DNA from 2 places in the Streptomyces sp. NPDC005302 genome. Region 2 is predicted to be linked to the other one. Evidence: riboswitches for the same ligand, from Rfam matches in the RefSeq annotation. Region 2 holds a riboswitch; the other holds the start of a gene.
What was found. A riboswitch is a leader RNA that binds a small molecule or an ion and turns the genes downstream of it on or off. The one in region 2 is predicted to bind cyclic di-AMP.
Positions count from the first base shown of each region.

Region 1: linked by a shared signal. The riboswitch ahead of ABZT74_RS18830 (NlpC/P60 family protein) and the one ahead of ABZT74_RS27500 (C40 family peptidase) in region 2 are both predicted to bind cyclic di-AMP.

Region 1 covers NZ_JBEXGN010000011.1:125,642-129,474, forward strand. Annotated here, with positions in the region: gene pcrA (DNA helicase PcrA) at 1-1,651, opposite strand, end outside; cyclic di-AMP (ydaO/yuaA leader) riboswitch at 1,990-2,161, shown strand; gene ABZT74_RS18830 (NlpC/P60 family protein) at 2,169-3,332, shown strand; gene ABZT74_RS18835 (tellurite resistance/C4-dicarboxylate transporter family protein) at 3,442-3,833, shown strand, end outside.
Region 2 covers NZ_JBEXGN010000022.1:17,732-21,564, forward strand. Annotated here, with positions in the region: gene ABZT74_RS27490 (hypothetical protein) at 184-432, shown strand; gene ABZT74_RS27495 (hypothetical protein) at 440-745, shown strand; cyclic di-AMP (ydaO/yuaA leader) riboswitch at 1,098-1,280, shown strand; gene ABZT74_RS27500 (C40 family peptidase) at 1,284-1,757, shown strand; gene ABZT74_RS27505 (LysE family translocator) at 1,892-2,572, opposite strand; gene ABZT74_RS27510 (LysR family transcriptional regulator) at 2,718-3,659, shown strand; gene ABZT74_RS27515 (ATP-binding protein) at 3,783-3,833, opposite strand, start outside.

The DNA.
Region 1 (3,833 bases), on a different contig from region 2:
TCGTCCGGAGGTCCTCCATCAGCGTGTTGAACCGCCGGACCGCGTTCGTGGAACGCGCGGCCATGCCGTAGGCCTCGTCGACGCGGCGCAGGGCCTGCGGGAAGCTGATCTTCTCCCGCTGCGAGAGGGCGTCGATCATGGCCTCGGCGCGGTCGCCGATACCGCGCTTGGGCACGTTCAGGATGCGGCGCAGCGGGACCGAGTCCTCGGGGTTGGACAGCACCCGCAGGTAGGCGAGGACGTCCCGGACCTCCTTGCGCTCGTAGAAGCGGACGCCGCCGACGACCTTGTAGGGCAGGCCGACGCGGATGAAGACCTCTTCGAAGACACGGGACTGGGCGTTCGTCCGGTAGAAGACCGCGACGTCGCCGGCTTTGGCGTCGCCCGCGTCGGTGAGACGGTCTATCTCGTCGGCGACGAACTGCGCCTCGTCGTGCTCGGTGTCCGCGACGTAGCCCGTGATGTTCGAGCCGGCGCCCGCGTTCGTCCACAGGTTCTTGGGGCGGCGGGATTCGTTGCGCTCGATGACCGCGTTGGCGGCGGTGAGGATCGTCTGCGTGGAGCGGTAGTTCTGCTCCAGGAGGATCGTCGTCGCGTTCGGGTAGTTCTCCTCGAACTGGAGGATGTTGCGGATGGTCGCGCCGCGGAAGGCGTAGATCGACTGGTCGGCGTCGCCCACGACGCACAGCTCGGCGGGCGGCAGGTCGGCGTCGCTCGGCGGTACGTCCACGGGGTGCTCGGAGGTGCCGACGAGCTCCCGTACGAGGGCGTACTGCGCGTGGTTGGTGTCCTGGTACTCGTCGACCAGGACGTGCCGGAAGCGGCGGCGGTAGTGCTCGGCGACGTCCGGGAAGGCGCGCAGCAGGTTGACCGTGGTCATGATCAGGTCGTCGAAGTCGAGCGCGTTGGCCTCGCGGAGGCGCGACTGGTACATCGCGTAGGCCTGGGCGAGGGTCTTCTCGAAGCCGTCGGTGGCCTGGGCGGCGAAGTCCTCCTCGTCGATCAGCTCGTTCTTCAGGTTCGAGATCTTGGCGCTGAACGACTTCGGCGGGAAGCGCTTGGGGTCGAGATCGAGATCACGGCAGACGAGCGCCATCAGACGCTTCGAGTCGGCCGCGTCGTAGATCGAGAACGACGAGGTGAAGCCGAGCTGCTTGCTCTCGCGGCGCAGGATGCGGACGCAGGCACTGTGGAAGGTCATCACCCACATCGCGTTGGCCCGCGGGCCGACGAGCTGCTCGACGCGCTCCTTCATCTCGCCCGCGGCCTTGTTCGTGAAGGTGATCGCGAGGATCTGGCCGGGGTGCACCTGGCGCTCGCCGAGGAGGTGGGCGATGCGGTGGGTGAGCACGCGGGTCTTGCCGGAGCCCGCGCCGGCCACGATGAGCAGCGGGGAACCGGCGTGGACCACGGCCGCGCGCTGGTTCTCGTTCAGCCCGTCGAGCAGGGCCGCGGGGTCCACGGCGGGCCGGTGGGCGCCGTCGCGGTAGTACGCGTCCCGGCTCGGCGGCACGTCGAACCGGCCGCCGAACAGGTCGTCCGCGACCGGCTCCGGCGCGTGCTCGTCCTCGGGCGGCGGCGGGTGCTCGTCCTCGTGGGCCGCGGAGGGCTTGAGGTCCGCCAGGAAGCTGTCGTCAAAGAGGCTGCTCATCGCTCTCCGAGTCTAGGCGGCCCCACTGACACACCGCGGCCACCCCGGGAACTCGACGGGAACTCGTGACGCGTGCGCGTGACCGGCCGGTGACGGTCGGTGCACGTCGGAGCGGGTGCGGCGGGTCTGCGCCAGGGTCGTGACGCCAGGAGGAGCCGCACCCGAGACACCCGCGCAAAGTGGTGCACACCACTCATATCCGGCGACCGAGACGGCACACATGGCCAAGGTCACGAAAATGTATCGGGCATATCGCACTCCAACCTTCACACGGACCACACGAGTTGGCTAGCGTGCCGGAAGGCCGCCCGACCGCAACCGGCGAACGTCGCCGGGCCGCGCGGCCTCCGCCGAGTTCGGCCCGCCCACAAAGCGGCCGGAGCCGGGGACCCACCGACCTGGGGTGAATCGGTCCGACCGCCCCGAAGGGGCCAGGACCGTAGGGCAACCTTCCGGAACCACCCGCCCGAACCCGACAGCTAACTCGGTAGGCGGATGACGGAAGGAGTCGCCTCTCTTGGCGTCGCACCGCAAGTCGCGTCCTTCGGGTTCGCGCGTGGCAGGCATACGGACCCCCGTCCTCGCGACGGCGGCCCTCACCTCCGTGGCCCTGCTCTCCCAGACGGCGAACGCCGCGCCCCCGGCCGCGCCGAGGCCCAGCCTCGAAGAGGTCGAGAAGAAGGTCAACGACCTCTATCACCAGGCCGAGACGGCCACGGACAAGTACAACGCCACCCGGGAGAAGACCACCAAGCAGCGCAAGCAGGTCGACGCCCTCCTCGACGACGTCGCCGAGCGCACCGAGAAGCTCAACTCCGCGCGCGAGGAGCTGGGTTCGTTCGCCGCCGCGCAGTACCGCACGGGAGCCTCCACGCCCGGCACCGCGACGCTGCTGCTCGCGGACGACCCGCAGGACTACTTCGACCAGACGCAGCTGATGAGCCGTCTGACGACCCGCCAGAAGGCGGCCGTCGACGACTACGTCACCGAACAGGCCGCGACCACCAAGAAGCGCACGGAGGCCAGTGAGAGCCTCCAGTCGCTGACCACCACGCAGAGCGCGCTCAAGACGTCCAAGGCGACGGTGCAGCGCAAGCTCTCCGCGGCCCGCGACCTGCTCTCGAAGCTGACCGCCGAGGAGAAGGCGCGGCTGGCGGCGATCGAGAAGAAGAAGCGGGAACAGGCGGCAGCCAAGGCGGCGGAGCTGGCACGGCAGCAGGCCGCGGCGGACAAGGCGGCCAAGGACAAGGCCACCGAGCAGGGGTCGTCGTCGGGCGGCACGACCGGCTCGTCCGGCTCCACGGCCACGGACCCCTCGTACGCGACGAAGGCCGGCAAGGCGCTCGCCTTCGCCCGCACACAGATCGGCAAGCCGTACGTGTGGGGCGCGACCGGCCCGGACTCCTACGACTGCTCGGGCCTGACCCAGGCCGCCTGGAAGGCCGCGGGTGTCTCGCTGCCGCGTGTCACCTACGACCAGGTGAACGCCGGCACGACGGTCTCCCTCGCCGACGCCAAGCCCGGCGACCTGGTCTTCTTCTACGACGACATCAGCCACGTCGGGCTCTACATAGGCAACGGCATGATGATCCACGCGCCGAAGCCGGGAGCGTACGTCCGCGAGGAGTCGATCTACTACGACGGCACCTCGGCGATCCACAGCGTGGTGCGCCCCGCCTAGGGGCCTGTCGTTCCGGGCATGCGTGCGGCACGCGGGCGTGGAGGCCAAATCGGCGCCACGCACGCGTGCCCCACCGGCAACCGGTCCCGCGGTCCCTAGCATCGGACGCATGCCCGAAATGCCGGATGCGCCCGACCGTCCTCAGATCCCCGCCTGGTGGGCGCGGCGGGCACCCGCCGCCGGGGCCGCCGTCATGGCCACCGGCATCCTCTCGGTCGGCCTGGACCTGACCGGCCACGAGACCCTCTCCCGGATCGCGCTGGCCCTCGCCTCCGTCGGCTGGCTGGCACTCGCCGCCGACTTCACCGCCCGGCTGGTACGGGACCGGGCCCGGTGGGTCCGGGAGGCCGGTACACCGGCCGGGCTGACCGCCGTCGCGGCGACCACCGTGCTCGGCATCCGGTTCTCGGCGCTGGGGTGGCAGACCCTCGCCCAGGCCCTCCTCGCGCTCGCGGCCGTGCTCTGGCCCGTACTGCTCGTGGCCGTCGTACGGCACTGGCG
Region 2 (3,833 bases):
GGTCGTGCCGCGTTCCCAGGAGCGCGGGATCTCTCCGGAACGCGACGCGAGCGCAGCCGAAACGGCTCCCGGCCGCCCGACAGGGCCCTTTGGCTCTCGGCATCGGCCCCCTTCCCGAGCGACGTACGGCCTGTACATTTTTTACAGACGTCGTCGATCCATCGACCGCGAGGAGGGGTGCCCATGCACCGCCCGTCCGCCCGCCCCGTCCTGCCCGATCTCACGGAAGGCGCCGGCGCGGGACCCCGGAGGCCGGACCCCCGCTCGAAACCGCTCGACGAGCGGGTCGCGTCCCTCGGGGCACCCATCGACGGCACGTCGCCGAACGACGTGACGGCACGGCTCAGGCACCGCGAACACCGCGACCCCGACCGGAACGTCCCGCCGTACACCGACTCGCCCGGCGCACCCGGCGCACCCGGCGCGAGGTGAGCGGCCGATGATCCCCGACCTTCCTCCGCTGCCCGCGCTCACCCGCGCGGAGGCCGAACTGATCGACCGCTATCTGGACGTGGTCGACCTGGTCGGCCGGATCAACCCGGCCCGCCCCGGCGACACCTACCGGGGGCTGCGCGCCGCCCAGGCGCTGGTCTCCGAGGCGACGGCCCTGCGGGACGCGCTCGCGCTCATGCACCAGCGGGGCGAGAGCGAGGTGCACGCGCCGACCCTGGCCCAGGCGCTGCGCGTACTGGACGGTGAGCGGCGGGCCGCCCGGGTCACGATCCCGCCCGCGACCGGCAGTTGAGGCACTCGCACCCGGGTCCGGCGCGCGCCGCGTCGCCGGACCGTCCGTGCCGCGACTCAAACGCACCAGATGGTGTACCCCCTGATGGCGTAGGAATCGGTCCTTTCTCGGACCCCTCCGACTTGCGCAACACGGAGGACAGAAAGGCGGAATGAGGGGTTCCGATGCAGGTGCGGGGGTCGCCCGCGTCCCCAACACCCCCTCGAACAGAGGGGTGTCCACCCGAACGGGTGAGTGGTGAGTAAGCCCACAAAACACCGGTTCCGCTCGGATTTTCCGTCGTTCATGGGTGAAGATCCCTTCCGACGACAAGCCCCCGCCGCAGCGGCGGGGCGGTCCGGGCGGACGCCGAGTCCTGCCGCCGCCCGGATGCCCGGTCGACAGAAGTGCATCGGCAGGAGTGGAGGACCCAGCACGACGGTCCGCCGGAGCAGCATTCCGGGCGGTCCTTGGGGTGAAGCCGCAGCAGCGGCCGGGCAACTTCGCCAGCCCGAATCCGACAGGTCATCCTTCACAGGCGGCTGACGAAGGGTTGCGCATGACTGCGCTCAATCGTGTCCCGTCGCTGTGGACCAGGGCCGGTACGGCCTCGGCCCTCACCATCGCCGCCGTCGGCGGCAGCCTCGTGGTCCCTGGCCTCGCACCTGACGCCCAGGCGGCCACGACCGCGACGAAGGCACTCCAGGTCGCGGCCTCGAAGCACGGCGCCCCGTACAAGTACGGCGCCACGGGACCGCACCGCTTCGACTGCTCCGGGCTCACGCTCTACTCGTTCAAGAAGGCGGGCAAGAAGCTGCCTCGAACGGCCGCGGCGCAGTACAACAAGACGCACCACGTCTCCGCCTCGCATCGCAAGGCCGGGGACCTCGTGTTCTTCCACTCGGGCCGGAGCGTGTACCACGTCGGCATCTACGCCGGGAAGGGAAAGATCTGGCACTCCCCGAAGACCGGGGAAGTGGTGAAGCTCCAGAAGATCTGGACACGGAGCGTCTGGTACGGGCGGGTCAGCTGACCTGACCTCGGGCGGCGGCGGGGGCCGCCGCCCGGGGAACACACCGGTCCGAACGCCTCTTCGGCGCGCCGCCCCTGGACGGCCGTGCGCCGGAGGGCCGTCGGCCGTCCCCTCCGCTCGCCGGCAGCGCCCGCTCAGCCCCTCAGCGGCTCCAGGAGCAGCACGAGGCCGAGCACGGTGAGCGCACCGCCGGTGACGGCCTCCACGGCACGTGCGGCACGCGGCCGGCGCAGCCACCGTCCCAGCCGGTCCACGAGCAGCGCGACCGCCGGGAACCACACCAGGGCCAGCACGACCACGATCAGCGCCAGGAGCAGCGTCCGCGGCATCGCGGGGCTGCCCGCCGGCACGAACTGCGGCAGCAGGCTGAGAAAGGTGATCGGCGCCTTCGGATTGAGGGCGTTGGTGACGAAGCCCTGCCGCAGCGGCCGAGCGGCCGGTCCCGGCCCGGCCGGCGCCGCCCCACTCGTCTCTGCTCCCGGCCCCTCCCCCCGGTCCGTCGAGGGCGTACCCGTCCCGTCGGCCCCGCACGGCCGCCCCAGCACGTGCAGGGTACGCAGGCCCAGATACAGCACGTAGGCGCCGCCGAGCAGCTGGAGCGTCCGGAACAGCGCCGGTACGGCGGTCAGGACCGCGGCGACCCCGGCGACGGCCAGTGCCGTGTGCAGGAGCAGCCCGCCCGCGATGCCGAGGGCGCACGCGACTCCGGCCCGGCGCGAGACGAGGGCGTTGCGTACGACGACGGTGAAGTCGGCTCCGGGCATGGCGACCATGCCGGCGGCGACCCCGGTGAAGGCGAAGAGCTGTGCGTCCATGCCTCCAGGTTCACCCGCACGGGCCTTCAGCAGGTATGTCGAATATCCTGGGTTCCTCTTAAGCATTCGTTCATACCTCGGGGAGAGGTCGTACCGAGCCCCCTCCCCTTCGGTCCGGCGGAGGCCCTGGGTCAGGGAGTGGCACATGTACGACCCGACGCGACTGGCCGCGCTGGTGGCGGTCGCCGAGGCGGGCTCCATCACCCGCGCCGCCGAACGGCTCGGATACACACCGCCCGCGCTCTCCCAGCAGGTGGCGAAGCTGGAACGGGAGGCGGGGGCCACACTGCTGGTGCGCTCGCACCGCGGGACCCGGCTCACCGGTGCCGGCGAGCTGCTGGTGGCGCGGGCGCGGCGGGTGCTCGACGAGATGGAGCTGGCCCGGCACGAACTCGCCCGGCTGGCGGGCCTGTCGGGCGGCACACTGCGGCTCGGCACGTTCCAGACGGCGGGCATCCATCTGCTGCCGCCCGTGCTCAGCGCGTTCCGCCGGGCCCATCCGGACGTGGAGCTGGCGGTCGCCGACTACGAACCTCCGCACGGGATCGCGGCGGTCGCGGCCGGCGAGGTGGACCTGGCACTCACGCACACCTACGAACCCGCACCGCCCGTCCCGCTTCCCGCGTCCGTCGCCGTCGAGCCGGTCCTGGTCGAGGAGTTGGTGCTGGTGACCGCTCCCGGACACGTGCTCGCGGCCGGTTCGGGACGGCTGGCCCTCGCGGACCTCGCGGGCCAGCCGCTGATCAGCATGGCACCGGACCACCCGCCGCGGCAGGCCGTGGAGGCCGCTCTCGCGCGGGCCGGCGCCACCCCCGCCGTGCTCGTCGAGACGCCGGGCTACGCCCTGGTGTGCGCGCTGGTCAGCGCCGGGCTCGGGGTCGCGGTCGTGCCGGAGATGGTGGCGTCGACCGCCGCGACTCCGGTGGGGACACGGCTGCTCGACCCGGGCGACCTGCGCCGCACGATCTCGGTCGTCCACCGGGCCGACGGGACCACCCCCGCGGCGGACGCGTTCCGTGCCCTGCTGCGCGGCGCGTTCGGCCGCGTCGGCCGTCAACACCCTTACGGCAACGGGCCGAACGCATAGGTCCGTGCGCCTCGCGGCCGTCCGTCGCACCCCGCGTCGTGCACGCGTCGAGCCGTCCGCGCCGGAAGGCGGGTTCGCCCAACTGCCCTTCTCGCGGCCGGGGATGCGGCCCCTACGGTGTCCCTATGCCTCGGGCGGTCCTCCGGCGGCGACCGGCTGGACCGGTACCGTCCA